DNA from 2 places in the Brumicola nitratireducens FR1064 genome. Region 1 is predicted to be linked to the other one. Evidence: predicted binding sites of a transcription regulator. Region 1 holds the regulator's gene; the other holds the start of a gene.
What was found. The regulator sigma-54, encoded in region 1, starts transcription at its own class of promoters, with help from an activator protein. The targets are predictions, from matches to a motif close to GTTGGCACGNNNNTNGNNT.

Region 1 (7,264 bases):
TCATGCTTGGCTTGACTATACTGCTCTTCGTTTTTTGCTTTAATTTGCGCGGCACACGGCAAATTAACCGCTATGAAGGTGGTATTTTTGTATTGGCCTTTCTTACTTATCAATACTGGTTATTTAAGTAACAGCCCACATATATAATTCAGTTGGAATTCATGTAAGGCAGCGTATTGTTGCTCAAGGCATGAACAAACAAAAAGGTTGCTGTAATAGCATGAGCGAACAGAAGAGTTTTTTAGAAACCGCAAAAACAGTTTTTCAAAACGAAATTGAAGCTTTGCAAAAATTGCAGAATAGTTTGGATGAGAGTTTTAACCAAGCCTGCGAGTTAATGCTTCACTGTACTGGTAAAGTAGTTGTTTGCGGCATGGGCAAATCCGGTCACATTGGAAATAAGATTGCAGCAACGCTTGCGAGTACTGGCACGCCAGCCTTTTTTATGCATCCCGGAGAGGCCAATCACGGGGATTTAGGAATGTTAACCAAGGGTGATGTACTTATCGGTATATCTAATTCAGGCGAAACCCATGAGTTGACAGGCCTTTTGCCCGTCGTCAAAAGAATTGGTGTACCGGTCATTGCCATAACCAACAATGCGAACAGTACTTTGGCCAAGTTCTCGGATGTGGCGCTCAATATTAATGTTGAAAAAGAAGCTTGCTCTCTCGGCCTAGCACCAACCACCAGCACCACTGCCACATTGGTATTGGGTGATGCGTTAGCCGTAGCTCTTCTGGAAGCAAAAGGATTCACAGCCGACGACTTTGCGCTATCCCATCCGGGTGGTTCGTTAGGAAGAAAGCTGCTTCTCACGGTAGACGAAATAATGGCTGTCGAACAAGAACTCCCCCTCGTTAAGCACACCGCAACCGTCATGCAAGCTTTGTTTGAAATTTCAGACAAGGGCTTAGGAATGACAGGGATCATTGACGATGATAATAACTTGCTAGGTGTTTTTACCGACGGTGACCTGCGAAGAGCATTAGACAAGCAGGTTGATATACACAAATCGACAGTGGAACAAGTGATGACTCCGAAAAGTGTTACTATGATCAAGGGAAAATTAGCGGTAGACGCCCTCAACTTAATGCAACAATACAAAATTAGTGCGATGTTTATTGTTGATGATGAACAAAAACCGGTCGGTGCTATTAAAATGCATACACTGCTTAAAGCAGGAGTCGTGTAATGTCAAAAGTCGATACCTTATATGGCCCAATAGACGCAACTTTATTTGAGCGTTTCAAAGGCATTAAACTGTTAGTGTGCGACGTTGATGGCGTATTTTCTGACGGTACTATTTTGTTGGGCAATCAAGGTGAAGAACTCAAAGCCTTCAACACAAAAGACGGTTATGGTATCAAGGCTCTAGCAAAAGTTGGCGTTAAGGTTGCTGTTATCACAGGTCGCCAATCAAGTATTGTAGAGCAGCGCATGACGGCACTGAACGTTGATCATATTATGCAAAACAGAGAAGATAAACATATCGCAATAAATGAATTGATTACACAATTTGGCTACAAGGCATCTACGATTGCCAGCGTCGGCGATGACATGCCTGATCTGGGCATGTTCAGCGCAAGTGAAATTGGTATTGCGGTGGCCGACGCTCACCCTTATGTGAAACAGCAAGCCACATTTTGCACAACGTTGGCGGGCGGGCGTGGTGCAGTGCGTGAAATTTGTGACATTATTCTGCAAGCCAAGGGTAAACTTGAAGATATTCACGGAGCAAGCGTATGAATAGGCTGGCTGTTAGTATTATTTTAATATTTGGTATCGCTTTTGCGCTGTATCTACCGACGTGGTTGGAAGATGATAAAGAGGTCGTGTTAAGCGACAAAGACGCTGCGTTGATGCCTAATTACGAGGCGAAAAACTTACGCAGTAAATTATTCGACAAAAATGGCAACCTTACCCATCAAGTCAGCGCTGAGACCATGGAACATTATGAAATGCTGGGGTTTGTCAATTTCACCAACCCTGAATATACGATCTATCTTCAAAGCGATGGTTCAAGTTGGCAATTAAATGCTGACGAAGGGACTTTTTACGACAACAACCGAATTGAGTTGGTTAACGGTGTACAAATTCGTAATCTGCAACCAGAAGACTACATACAAACCATATCGACTAACTTTATAGAAATTGATTTATTGACTAAGACAATTACATCCGATGAACCTCTAGTTATTTCGGGTGCAAACGTTATTATTAATGGCCGAGGGTTCGAAGCCAATTTAGAAACCCAAAAATATGAGTTAAAAAACCATGTTCAAACTGAATATCTACCTGTTCGCTAGCCTACTTATGTTGGCTGGCGCGGGTTCATTAAGTGCACAAGAAGCAATTAAGAAGAACGACTTTGATAAACCAACGAAGCTATCATCTGACAGCAGCTACGGTGACGGAAAAGAGAAAGTAGCCGTGCATGAAGGCAACGTAAAGATTACTCAGGGTACTTTAGAAATCAAAGCTGAACGATTGAAAGTATCAGCAGCTCTTGGTAAAGATAAAGAAGTGTTTGAAGCGACAGGCAATCCAGCGAGTTACACACAACAACTGGCCGACGGCACAATGGTGGTGGCAAAAGCAAACAGTATTCGCTACGAGAAAGCCACTAAAATCATCACGTTAAAAGGAAATGCGGAGCTTTATCAAAATGCGTTTAGTATAAAAACCGACTCAATTATATACAACATTATAAAAGAGCAATGGCAGGCGCAGAAAGACACCGATAGTCAGCAGCAAGTTGTGACCGTATTTGATGGCGATACTTTGAAAAAAACAAAAGAAGCAATGGAAAAGCAAAAGGAAAATAAAAAGTGAGTACCTTGTTTGCAAAACACCTCGCTAAATCATACAAAGCTAGACAAGTTGTAAGAGACGTTAGCTTGGAAGTGTCCACAGGCCAAATTGTTGGCTTGTTAGGCCCAAACGGCGCAGGTAAAACAACGACGTTTTATATGATTGTCGGCTTGGTACCGCTTGATAAAGGTGAAATTTTTATTGACCAATTAGACATGTCAATTCAACCTATGCACGAGCGTGCGAGACATGGCATTGGATATTTGCCCCAAGAAGCCTCTATTTTTCGTAAATTGACCGTGTATGAAAATCTAATGGCAATATTACAAACACGCAAAGAATTGGCAAAAGATCAACGTGAACAAGAAGCTGACGACTTAATGGACGAATTTAATGTCAGTCATATCAGAAATAATTTAGGCATGAGTTTATCCGGTGGAGAGCGCCGCCGCGTTGAAATTGCACGAGCTTTAGCTGCAAATCCTAAGTTTATTTTACTCGATGAACCATTCGCCGGTGTTGACCCAATTTCTGTTAATGATATAAAGAAGATCATTAAACAATTAAAAGAGCGAAACATTGGTGTGTTGATCACAGATCATAATGTACGTGAAACGCTAGATGTCTGTGAAAAAGCATATATTGTAAGTCACGGTGAGCTGATTGCATCAGGAACCTCTGCTGAAGTACTCAGTAACCAAAAAGTGAGAGAAGTGTATCTCGGCGACCAATTTGTATTATAGGTGTATCATGTTTTGTAACTGGCTTTTATCACCATTAGAAATAACTGAAGGACATCAATGAAACCTTCACTGCAGTTAAAATTTAGCCAACAGCTAACAATGACGCCTCAGCTTCAGCAGGCGATAAAGCTGCTACAATTGTCTACATTGGATCTTCAGCTCGAAATTCAGGAAGCGTTGGATTCCAACCCTTTACTAGAAATTGACGAAAGTGAACACAACAACGACAGCTCAGACAGTGACTCTGAACCTCAAGACTATACTGATAAAAACTCACTCAGTGCGGAGAATTCAGATAACGTTGACAGCCACGACGCACTCGAAAACAACCAAATTCCTGATGACTTACCACTAGACAGCTCTTGGGAAGAATATCTAAGCGCCTCGTCTGCGCCAGCCAACATATCCAACGGCCCCGCAGATGATGACTACATATTTCAGGGCGAAACCACCGAAAATATCCAAGACCATCTAATTTGGCAGATGGAATTAACCCCGTTTTCAGATATAGACCGCTCTATTGCTATTGCGATAATTGACTCAATTGATGAGTCTGGTTATCTCACTGTTAGCAGCGAGGAAATTTTAGATAGCTTACAAAACGAAGAAATTGAATTGGACGAAGTTGAATGCGTTCTAAAACGCATTCAAATGTTCGACCCTATTGGTTCCGGCTCTCGTACTCCTCAAGAGTGCTTAATGGTGCAATTAGCCCAATTTGATCCTGCAACGCCTTGGTTGGCTGAAGCCCGTCTGTTGTTAACAGAACACAGCGACTTGTTAAGCAGCAAAGACTACCGCACATTGATGCGTAAAACTCGATTGAAAGAAGACCAGCTGCGAGAAGCAATGCGCCTATTGCAAACGCTTAACCCAAGACCAGGAAGCACAATTGCCGTTAAAGATTCTGAATACGTTATTCCTGACGTGTCTGTTGCGAAAAAAAATGGTCGTTGGACAGTTGAGCTGAATGGTGATTCTTTGCCACCGCTGATCGTCAATAAAGAGTATGAAGCACTCAGTAAAAGCACTAAAAATTCGAACGATTCACAATATATTAAGTCACACTTACAAGAAGCTAAATGGTTTATTAAGAGCTTAGAAAGTCGCAATGAGACACTATTGAAAGTATCTCACTGTATTGTTCAGCAGCAAATGGGCTTTTTTGAACACGGTCCAGAAATGATGAAACCAATGGTTTTAAATGACGTTGCTGAGATGGTCGATATGCATGAGTCAACTATTTCAAGGGTTACCACCCAGAAGTATATGCATACGCCCAGAGGCATTTTCGAGCTTAAGTACTTTTTCTCTAGCCATGTTTCAACTGAATCTGGCGGTGAATGTTCGTCGACAGCAATAAGAGCACTCATCAAAAAGCTCGTTGCGGCGGAGATTGTCAGCAAACCACTTAGTGATAGCAAGATTGCGCAATTGTTGGCCGATCAAGGAATTCAAGTTGCTCGACGAACCATTGCGAAATATCGAGAGTCCCTCTCGATTCCCCCGTCGAACCAAAGAAAAAGTCTGCTGTAGACTTCATAAGAGGACGTAACATTATGCAAATAAATCTAACTGGTCATCACGTTGATATTACTGATTCACTAAGAGCATACGTCGACAGTAAATTCGAACGATTAGAAAGACACTTCGATCATATTAGTAATGTACATGTAGTGTTAAATGTAGAGAAAATAAATCAAAGAGCTGAAGCAACACTTCATCTCAAGGGTGACGTTGTTCACGCTAACGCTGAACATACTGACATGTACGCAGCCATCGATGGACTGATTGACAAGTTAGATCGCCAAGTTATAAAGCACAAGGAAAAGTCAAAACGACATTAGTCGCCTACGAATTATGATTATATCTGATATTATTTCACTCGACCGCACTGAATGTGCGGTTGAGTGTCAAAGCAAAAAACGAATTTTTGAAGTCATCAGCGAAATTGCAGTGAAGGGAAATCCACAGCTCAATTTAAATGATGTGCTTGCGAGCATGTTGGCGCGCGAAAAAATGGGTAGCACAGGCATAGGTAACGGTATTGCTATACCACACGGCAGAATTGAAGGAATACAGGATATAGTTGCTATCATTGTCACTAGCGAAGAACCGATCCAATTCGATGCAATAGACGACAAGCCCGTAGATATATTTTTCGCTTTATTAGTGCCCAGTGAACAAACCCAAGAGCATCTTCAAACGCTTTCATCTATCGCGCAAAAATTGAGCGATAAAAACATAGTAAAAGCGTTAAGAAACGCTGCTACTAGAGACGAAATTATTTCAGCACTAGCGTAAAAATTAACCACACGGTGAATTATCCCACCGTTTCATAACTGTTATCTACCTCTAAAGGACCTGCACACGTGAAACTCTTGATCATCAGTGGTCGCTCTGGCTCAGGCAAATCAATTGCATTAAGGGCCTTGGAAGACCTAGGGTATTATTGCGTCGATAACATACCCGTAAATTTGCTGCCGACACTTACTCATGCACTCGCCGATGAAAGCGAAAAAGTAGCGGTGAGCGTCGATGTTAGAAACATGCCTAAAATGGCGAATGAGCTTAGCGAAATTGTGGACTTTTTGCCCAGTATTTGGGAAGTTACCATTTTGTATTTAGACGCTAGTGATGATGTATTGATTAAGCGCTATAGTGAAACAAGACGTTTGCACCCGCTCTTCAAACTCAATAAATCACTGGCCGAATCAATTGAGGCGGAACGAGAAATATTAGTGCCTGTATCGGAAAAAGCGGATTTACATATCAACACCGATAATTTATCACTGCACGAGCTTTCAGAACTAATTCGAGAAAGAGTGTTAGGTAAAAAAAGCGCAAACTTAGTCCTAGTATTTGAGTCGTTTGGCTTTAAATACGGCATTCCAAGAGATGCAGATTATGTATTTGACGCCCGTTTTTTGCCTAACCCACACTGGGAGCCCGACTTAAAGCCCTTGAATGGATTAGATGGCCCGGTACAGTTATTTTTAGGGGGACAGCCACTTGTCACCAAATTCATATGGCAAATTCAAAACCTGATATCAACTTGGCTGCCACATTTAGAAAGAAACAACCGCAGCTATGTTACTGTTGCTATAGGTTGCACCGGCGGGCAGCATCGCTCTGTATTTGTGGCAGAGGCGCTTGCAAATAGCTTCCGTGCAAGCCATGGGGATGTACAAATCAGACACCGTGAATTGAAGTTGAGCAAAAAAGAAGAGATTGATCCAAATACACTGAATGAGTCTCAGCATGATCGTTGAAAAGCAACTTACTATCGTAAATAAATTAGGCCTGCACGCGCGCGCAGCGACTCAATTAGCAAAATTAGCTAATCAGTTTGAAGCGACAATAACAATGCATCAAGAGGATAAAGAAGCCTTTGCTAACAGTGTGTTAGCGCTTATGATGCTTGAAAGTAGCCAAGGAAAAGAGGTACTCGTGCGCTGCGATGGCGGCGACGCTGAGAAAGCGATGCAGGCGATTGAAAATTTAATCGTAAATAAATTTAACGAAGACGAATAGGGCCTTATGGCTGAAACTGTTGAACAAAACAATGTACAAAGCCAATTAGCATCGATAAGCGAGTCGCTTAACGATGGTACTTTTGTGCAGGTTCGAAAGTTACTCCATGACCTACAGCCAAGTGACGTTGCCCTTCTATTAGAATCCAGCCCGAGTAAAACCCGTAATGAATT
Region 2 (7,264 bases), 1.7 Mb from region 1:
TTCCATCGTGCGGGCTTTACCCCAATTGATGTGCACATGAGCGATATGCTAGCAGGACGCAGTCTTGATAACTTCGCTGGTTTAGTTGCCTGTGGTGGCTTTAGTTACGGTGACGTACTAGGCGCTGGCGAGGGGTGGGCTAAGTCAATTTTATTCAATGAACAGGTCAAAGCGACGTTTAAAGCGTTTTTCGAGCGCAACGATACCTTTTCTTTAGGCGTTTGTAACGGTTGTCAGATGCTGTCTAATTTGAAGTCATTGATTCCCGGTGCTGAACACTGGCCACATTTTGTAACTAATCAATCAGAACGTTTTGAAGCGCGCGTTGCTATGGTTGAAGTTGCCGACTCACCTTCAGTGTTTTTAACCGGAATGCAGGGCTCTCGGATGCCAATAGCCGTTTCTCACGGCGAAGGTCGCGCAGAATTCAAACTCGATAATCAAATATCGATGTTGAAGAATGAGAGCCAGATCGCGCTGCGCTTTATAGACAATTACGGACGCGTAACAAGCGAGTACCCAGCGAACCCGAATGGTTCAGAACAAGGCATTACAGGGTTAACGTCTTTAGATGGCCGCAGCACTATAATGATGCCGCACCCAGAGCGAGTATTTAGAACAGTTAGCAACTCATGGCGCCCAGATGAATGGAAAGAAGACGGCCCTTGGATGCGTATGTTTAGAAACGCACGCGTCTTCGTCGGATAGTATCTACTTGGAAAGTTGACGGTGGAATAAACGGTTAGTGCAAAACGGCTAACCGCCTCTTCGATTTTTTTCGCGGTTGATCAACTTTTGATTAGGGTGTTTTTTTAACAAGACATAAACGGAAGCCAAGCCACCGTGCTGCTTTTGTGCCGTATGAAAGGCAATCACCATATCAATCTGTCGTAACCATTGATTCACAAAACTTTTTAAGAAAGCAGGGAAGGGTTTACTATTTAAGCCCATGCCGTGCTGTACTAGTAAGGTTCTAATTCCTCTTTCATGACAGTCTTTAATGGTGTTGTATAAGGTCACGCGCGCGTCGTCAAACTTCATGTGCGTTATATTCAACGTGACGTCGATTTGATATTTAGCGAGTCTTAAATTCTTATAAACGCCTTGCTGCACGCCGTCTTGTTTGTACTCGATAAAGTCGTGTGGGTCGATAGGCTCGACTTTTTCAACCGTCAGTCCATTGTCATCTTTTTCAACTTCAGCGATAAGGGCTTCTCGCTTTAGCCTTTGTGCAAGGGTTTCTGTGTTCTTGTTTGTTAAGGCAACTTTATCCGTTTGGGCTAAAGGCTTAACGTCACTCATTTCTTCAAAAAACGAAGAGTTGTCGGGGAGAGAATGCGACATAAAAAGGCCTCGTTGTTTGTTTCTGTCTAATAACAGGGTATACGTCAGTTTCAGGAACTTAGTCCAGTTGGGTGCTGATTTATCTGCACTCGGTTAACGCATCCATATTATTCAACAACAAAAGCCTTAAAAACAGTCCTATTGTCGCGCTACGTAGTCGTTTGGCTGAATATTCGCCAATAAACTGCGATCACGACTAGTCACGGTTGCCGTTTCAGCGAATACTTGCGTGACTACAAGAGAAGTGGGATGCAGCACAAACTGCTTGTACTCTTGACCAAAAGTATCTCTAATTTGTTTAACACTAAATAGCGTTAGGGTGTCTCCAGCTTTCACTTTTTGATTTTTGCCTAGATTTATTTGCAGTTGGTTATTGTTGACCGCCAATATTCTGCCCATTGTCGGTTCACAAATGGCGAACTTTTCTAAGTCTATTGCTGACTCCTGCATGCTTTCTAAGACAGCTCTACCATAGCGACTGCGCCAAAACTCGTCTGAATTAACGTCAAGTTTGCGGGTCATGTCAAACTCCCAAGCTTCCGATATACGATACTGCTTGCTTAATAATTCTTCGCCTGATGCACCATTTAATAAGGTTAACGTGTACGCGAAGTTACGTACAGCCTGATCACCTTTCCAAAACGTAAAGGCACTTGCGTGATCTCGCTCAACGCTAATGTCGTCGATGGTGATTGCAAGTACATATTGCACATCCGTCTTTTGTGCCAATTTTGTGGCTTGTATTTGTTGGTCAGTGTTATGCCAATTAAGCGTATAAGGCTCTACTTCGCTGAGCGTTAGCCCAGTGCTAATTTGTGAAAATGTTTCTTGCAGTTTTAAAGCGGCTGCGGCGCCTAAATGATGCACTTGACCGTCTGCTGCTTGCGCCCCGTAACGAATAGGGAAGTAAGTTGTTGCTAATCTTTTCGTATAGTCAGCGGCTGAGCATTGAGATTTTTGTGAAAAGATATCCGCTCGAATTGATACGGTTACATAACCATCCGAGTAAACCTCATCTATTAACTCTAGCGTGCTTACTTCTCCGCTGGAACGAATTTCTAGGTGGTCGTTCATTAACAGACCATTAGTCATTTGTTGCACACTCCTGACAGAGGCGCCAGCAAATAGCAGAGCTTGCTTAATGGCTTCCTCAGTCGCTTGATGCTTTGCCGCCATTTTATCACCATTCAAAATGGCAGCATGTCCGGTAGCTGAGAACCACGCTGCGTTTGCTGTTTGGCTTAATATTAATGATAGTACGATAATAAGGTTTCGCAAAGTTGCGTTACGCCTCTTAAGGCCTTTTACCGCGGCGCTCTGTATTATGGCGTTTCGTAGTCTTGAGTCGTTTATATAAAACATTAATTTCATTACTTATTTCACTTATTGGACTTTGTGGTAATCCACTGGCGGTCAAATCAACAGCAGTGATTTGCACTTAGGTAGTTCTATGTGTAAACCTATACAAGTTATGTGCCATACCTTTAATAATTAACTCACCGACTTCTACGCTTTTAACTGCCATTTTGAGTTTTCATAAATTTGGTTCATATTTTGCATTAACTCCAATATCAAAAAGCAGTGAATAAACGCACAGCTATATGGGGCCATGAGTGCGCCGTATAATCAATTAAATACGAATAGGTTGAATATGCCAAAGATGAAAAAAGTACGCGTCATTATAGCTTCTGTTGGAGTGATCACTTGCTTGAGTCTGTCAGGATGCAGTTCATTGTTTACCAAGCATGTAGAGTGGGAAACCATTGAGCCTGAGCAATACCCAGTGATTAATGCAGTAGGCTATGCTCCCATTGCAGCGCAATTAGGTGGTGATGAATCTACCAAAACATTGATGGCGATAAAAGCATCTAAATTGGATGCCTATCGTGAGCTTGCAGAGCAGGTGTATGGCCAGAAAGTTGACGGTGAGCAGGAGTTGGCAAATATGATCTTAACCAACAACCAGTTAAAGAGTTCGGTTGAAGGCGTAATACGCGGCGCAAGAGTCGTTAAGACTTATCCCGTAGGCGAGGACACCTATGCAACTGAACTGGAGCTCGATATGTCTCGGGTCTACGACATTTATTTGTCCACGGCAAAACCTAGAAAAATTAGAAAGGTGACCTATTACTAGGGCTTGATACGTAAGCGAGTCATTTTTATTAGGCCCTGATGACTCGGTAAAAAAAACAATAAAAAAGCCAGCGATAACGCTGGCTTTTTTGAAATTATATTTTTAACCTGAGCAACAGTCTTGTTTGAATGTAAATAGCAACCGCTGTTTGCTTAAGCTGTGTATCCTTTTGAACCCGCATCGCCCGTAGTCTTGCCACTGCGATCGTAGGTCATTGACTCGCGTGCACGCAGCTCCATCATGAGATTGCGAAGATGCGTTAAACGAAGTTGGCCTTGTTCAACTGACTTAGCATTAATCTGCGTCAAATACTTACATTCATGGATGATTGCATCGCAACTTTCCATGGCTGCCACTGCGTCTTCCGTGCTTTCGCCGTTTGCCTTCGCTTTTTCGAATAATGAAGATATCGACTGATCCTGCTCCTCAATGAATGAAAGCAGTTCTTCTTTATCTTTTAACAATCCCATCAGAGTCTCAGGCTCTCTCGAACTTATCAGATGAAGCTCATTTTCCAACAATGCTTTCAGAGCAGTTAGCTGCTCCGCTTGTTTATCAATTGCACTTAATAAACTCGTCATCATCAGATTCTAAGCTCCATTCGTTTAAATACCATTTCCGAAAATCTGAGATTCCAATTTGGCAATTTTTTGCGCCAAAACTTCAGGGTTTATCTTGTATTCACCATCAGCAATCGCTTTTTTCAGTTTATCAACTTTCTCTTGATTGACTGGCGCTTCTGCGCTTTTCTTCTGCACTTGCGTAAGCTGTTGTGCAGATGTAGTTAGCGACACAGAGTCTTGACGTGACGCAGTAGACTGCGTTGCGGCTTGCGCTGTGTTAGCGTTTGCAGTTTGACTTGGAGTCTGCTGTTGTGCCAGCTTCTGCCCGTCAATTTGCGGTTTGTTTGCATTGTTTATATTGTTAATAGTCATAATTTTTTCCAGAACCTATAACACCTCAAACATGTTATCGACTTCTTATTGGCTAACTTTAGCAAGAAAGTGAAATAAAATCACATTTTCTACCGAATTTGCTCAAAATACTTCTAATTATTCAAGCTGATAACGCCAAAGCGTCAAAATTTTATCACTTTTCATTAAATTTGGATACTCACTTCGCTGGTACTAGACACTGTTGCCGTCACTGTTTTCTTCGATGAGGCGTTCTGCACTCTGATTGTGTCTCCCAAATTTCCGTCCTGTTCAGCAATGCCCGATACCTTCAAACTTAAGCCGCTGGTCACCGCCATTATCGTCACTTTGTCACCCTTACAGACGAAACAAAGCATGCCGTCATTAATAATTTGGCCGGGTCTCACGCGACGTTTAAGCCGCGCTCCAACAAGGTTTACCGTGTCGCTGTATGTCGAACCTCTTAGCCTATTAACTGGTATATCGGCCACATATAGATTTTTTTCAGTTAAAAGTGAGCCGGGGCTCAGTGTTTCTGATGTAACAACCACCGGTTTAGTTTGCTCTACCTGAACAGAAGTGAATAAATACCAGCTTGTTGTAGGGCAGGTTACTTTCACCGATACGTTCGACTGTCTTAAACTGGAATCAGAAGATTCATATTCAAATGGTGCTTTGCATGGGGGGATATGAATCCTGCTGTCAACTTCGGCGGCCTGTACGTTTACATCAGCACTATCGTCAAAAAAAGCGTTTTGCTGAACATAAAGCTCTGCCTGTTGTTGTATACTCTGGTGAACAGACGCATTGGCAGCCGTCGGGAAAATCACTAAAAAATAGGTCAAGCCAATGCCCAAAGCTGTCGATAAAGAATTACTTAGATTATTTTGCATTTGTCTTTTACCTGTTTTTATCGTCTCTGCATGAACTTATTCGCGCAGTGTTTAGAGAGTGTCAAAAGTTCGGCACATTTAGCGCTTATATGCGCTTCTTTAATGCGGTATATTAGATAACGCAACAATCATGCCTAAACTAAAATTTGGAGGTAATGAATGTCCAGTATTATGGATTCAGTCAATCAACGAACGCAGCTCGTCGGCCAAAATCGCTTAGAACTTTTGTTATTTAGACTTAATGGTAAACAGCGCTTTGGGATTAACGTGTTTAAAGTGCGTGAAGTTTTACAATGCCCTCCATTGACTCAAATTCCAAGGCTTAACGCCTTAGTTCGCGGCGTAGCTCATATCCGAGGTCAAACTATATCAATTATTGATTTAAGCATGGCAACAGGTGGGCGTAAAATCGAAAACCTTAAAGACGGATTTATCATCATCGCCGAATACAATCGTTCGGTTCAAGGCTTTTTGGTAGGCTCGGTCGAACGCATCATTAATACTAATTGGGATGCTATAATGCCTCCGCCACAAGGCACGGGCAAAGCGAGCTACCTAACTGCCGTGACAGAAATGGACAACGAACTTATTGAGATCCTCGACGTTGAGAAAATTCTGAATGAGATATCACCGTTGAATACTGATGTCAGTAAAGACCTCGCTGACAGCCTTGACGTGAGTTTTAGTGCAGGGAAAATTATTTTTATTGCCGATGATTCGTCAGTTGCAAGAAACCAAGTTAAAAAAGCGCTTACCGCTCTAGGCTTAGAAATTGAAGTGGCCAAAAATGGACTGGAAGCACTCAAACGCCTAAAACAAATCGCTGCTGAAACGGGTGACGTGACCGACAAAGTGGGCGTGCTAGTGTCGGACATAGAAATGCCAGAAATGGACGGTTACACGCTGACCGCTGAAATCAAAAATGATCCTCAATTAGCCAGACTGCATGTTGTTTTGCATACCTCTTTAAGCGGTGTGTTCAACCAGGCGATGGTAAAGAAAGTGGGAGCCGACGATTTCATTGCTAAATTCCACCCTGATGAACTCGCTTCAGCCGTGCAAAAATGGTTAAGTACCGAACTTAGAGCGAAATAATGCCGCGTGAATAAAGAACTCTCCCCCGTTATGTATGAAAAATTTTGCCACTTCTTGCATTCCAAAAGTGGTATCTTACTTGGCGGTGCAAAGCAATATCTGGTAAGAAGTCGGCTGTTGCCTTTAATGTATCGCGTTGCCTCTTCTCATCCAGGCAGCGCAGATCCAGCTGGCAATAATCTAGATAGTCTTATTGAAAAAATCATCTCTCAACGTGATCCCTTGCTTACGCAGGCTTCGCTTGAAGCGATGACAACCAATGAAACGCTGTGGTTCAGAGATACATATCCATTCGAGATACTGCGAAGCAAAATATTGCCAGAGCTGCTAGCAAAGCAAAATAGAATTAGAATTTGGAGTGCGGCAAGCTCAACCGGTCAAGAGGCTTACTCTATTGCCATGACTATCGCTGAGTTTTTAAAGTCAAACAGAGGCGGCTTTGAGCGAGGCGTAGAAATCGTGGGCACTGACTTATCAGCCCAAGTCATAAAAACCGCAAGCGAAGGCACATATGACACCTTGTCATTAAATCGCGGTTTAAGCGACGATCTTAAGCGTCGTTATTTTACCTTGAACCCAGATCACAGCATGACAATCAGCCCAGACATTAAGAAGTGGGTTTCCTTTCGTCAATTTAATCTGACGTCTAAGTTTTCTGCGCTGGGTCAATTTGACGTAGTGTTTTGCCGCAACGTCCTCATTTATTTTGATGCGGAAAGGAAAACGGTAATACTGCAAGATATTTCCGCTTGTTTGCAGCCCGAAGGCTGTTTAATACTTGGCGCTTCAGAATCATTAGGAGGTGCTAGTAGTAAATTTAAAATGATAACTCAGCCCTCAGGCCTTTATTACCGCAAAGTTTAGTAATACCCCCCTCGCTATAA

Region 2: GNIT_RS11560 (LPP20 family lipoprotein) is a predicted target of sigma-54. The motif match lies at 2,886-2,904, and genes of this name have one in related genera.

The regions. Positions count from the first base shown of each region.
Region 1 covers NC_016041.1:966,348-973,611, reverse strand. The annotation lists gene GNIT_RS04245 (calcium/sodium antiporter) at 1-131, shown strand, start outside; gene GNIT_RS04240 (KpsF/GutQ family sugar-phosphate isomerase) at 221-1,195, shown strand; gene kdsC (3-deoxy-manno-octulosonate-8-phosphatase KdsC) at 1,195-1,749, shown strand; gene lptC (LPS export ABC transporter periplasmic protein LptC) at 1,746-2,309, shown strand; gene lptA (lipopolysaccharide transport periplasmic protein LptA) at 2,278-2,835, shown strand; gene lptB (LPS export ABC transporter ATP-binding protein) at 2,832-3,557, shown strand; gene GNIT_RS04215 (RNA polymerase factor sigma-54) at 3,615-5,093, shown strand; gene hpf (ribosome hibernation promoting factor) at 5,117-5,404, shown strand; gene ptsN (PTS IIA-like nitrogen regulatory protein PtsN) at 5,418-5,861, shown strand; gene rapZ (RNase adapter RapZ) at 5,930-6,829, shown strand; gene GNIT_RS04195 (HPr family phosphocarrier protein) at 6,819-7,091, shown strand; gene mgtE (magnesium transporter) at 7,098-7,264, shown strand, end outside.
Region 2 covers NC_016041.1:2,670,757-2,678,020, reverse strand. The annotation lists gene purL (phosphoribosylformylglycinamidine synthase) at 1-708, shown strand, start outside; gene smrA (DNA endonuclease SmrA) at 757-1,344, opposite strand; gene GNIT_RS11565 (flagellar assembly protein FlgT) at 1,483-2,715, opposite strand; gene GNIT_RS11560 (LPP20 family lipoprotein) at 3,005-3,478, shown strand; gene GNIT_RS11555 (flagella synthesis protein FlgN) at 3,631-4,062, opposite strand; gene flgM (flagellar biosynthesis anti-sigma factor FlgM) at 4,084-4,413, opposite strand; gene flgA (flagellar basal body P-ring formation chaperone FlgA) at 4,578-5,285, opposite strand; gene GNIT_RS11540 (chemotaxis protein CheV) at 5,445-6,380, shown strand; gene GNIT_RS11535 (CheR family methyltransferase) at 6,411-7,244, shown strand.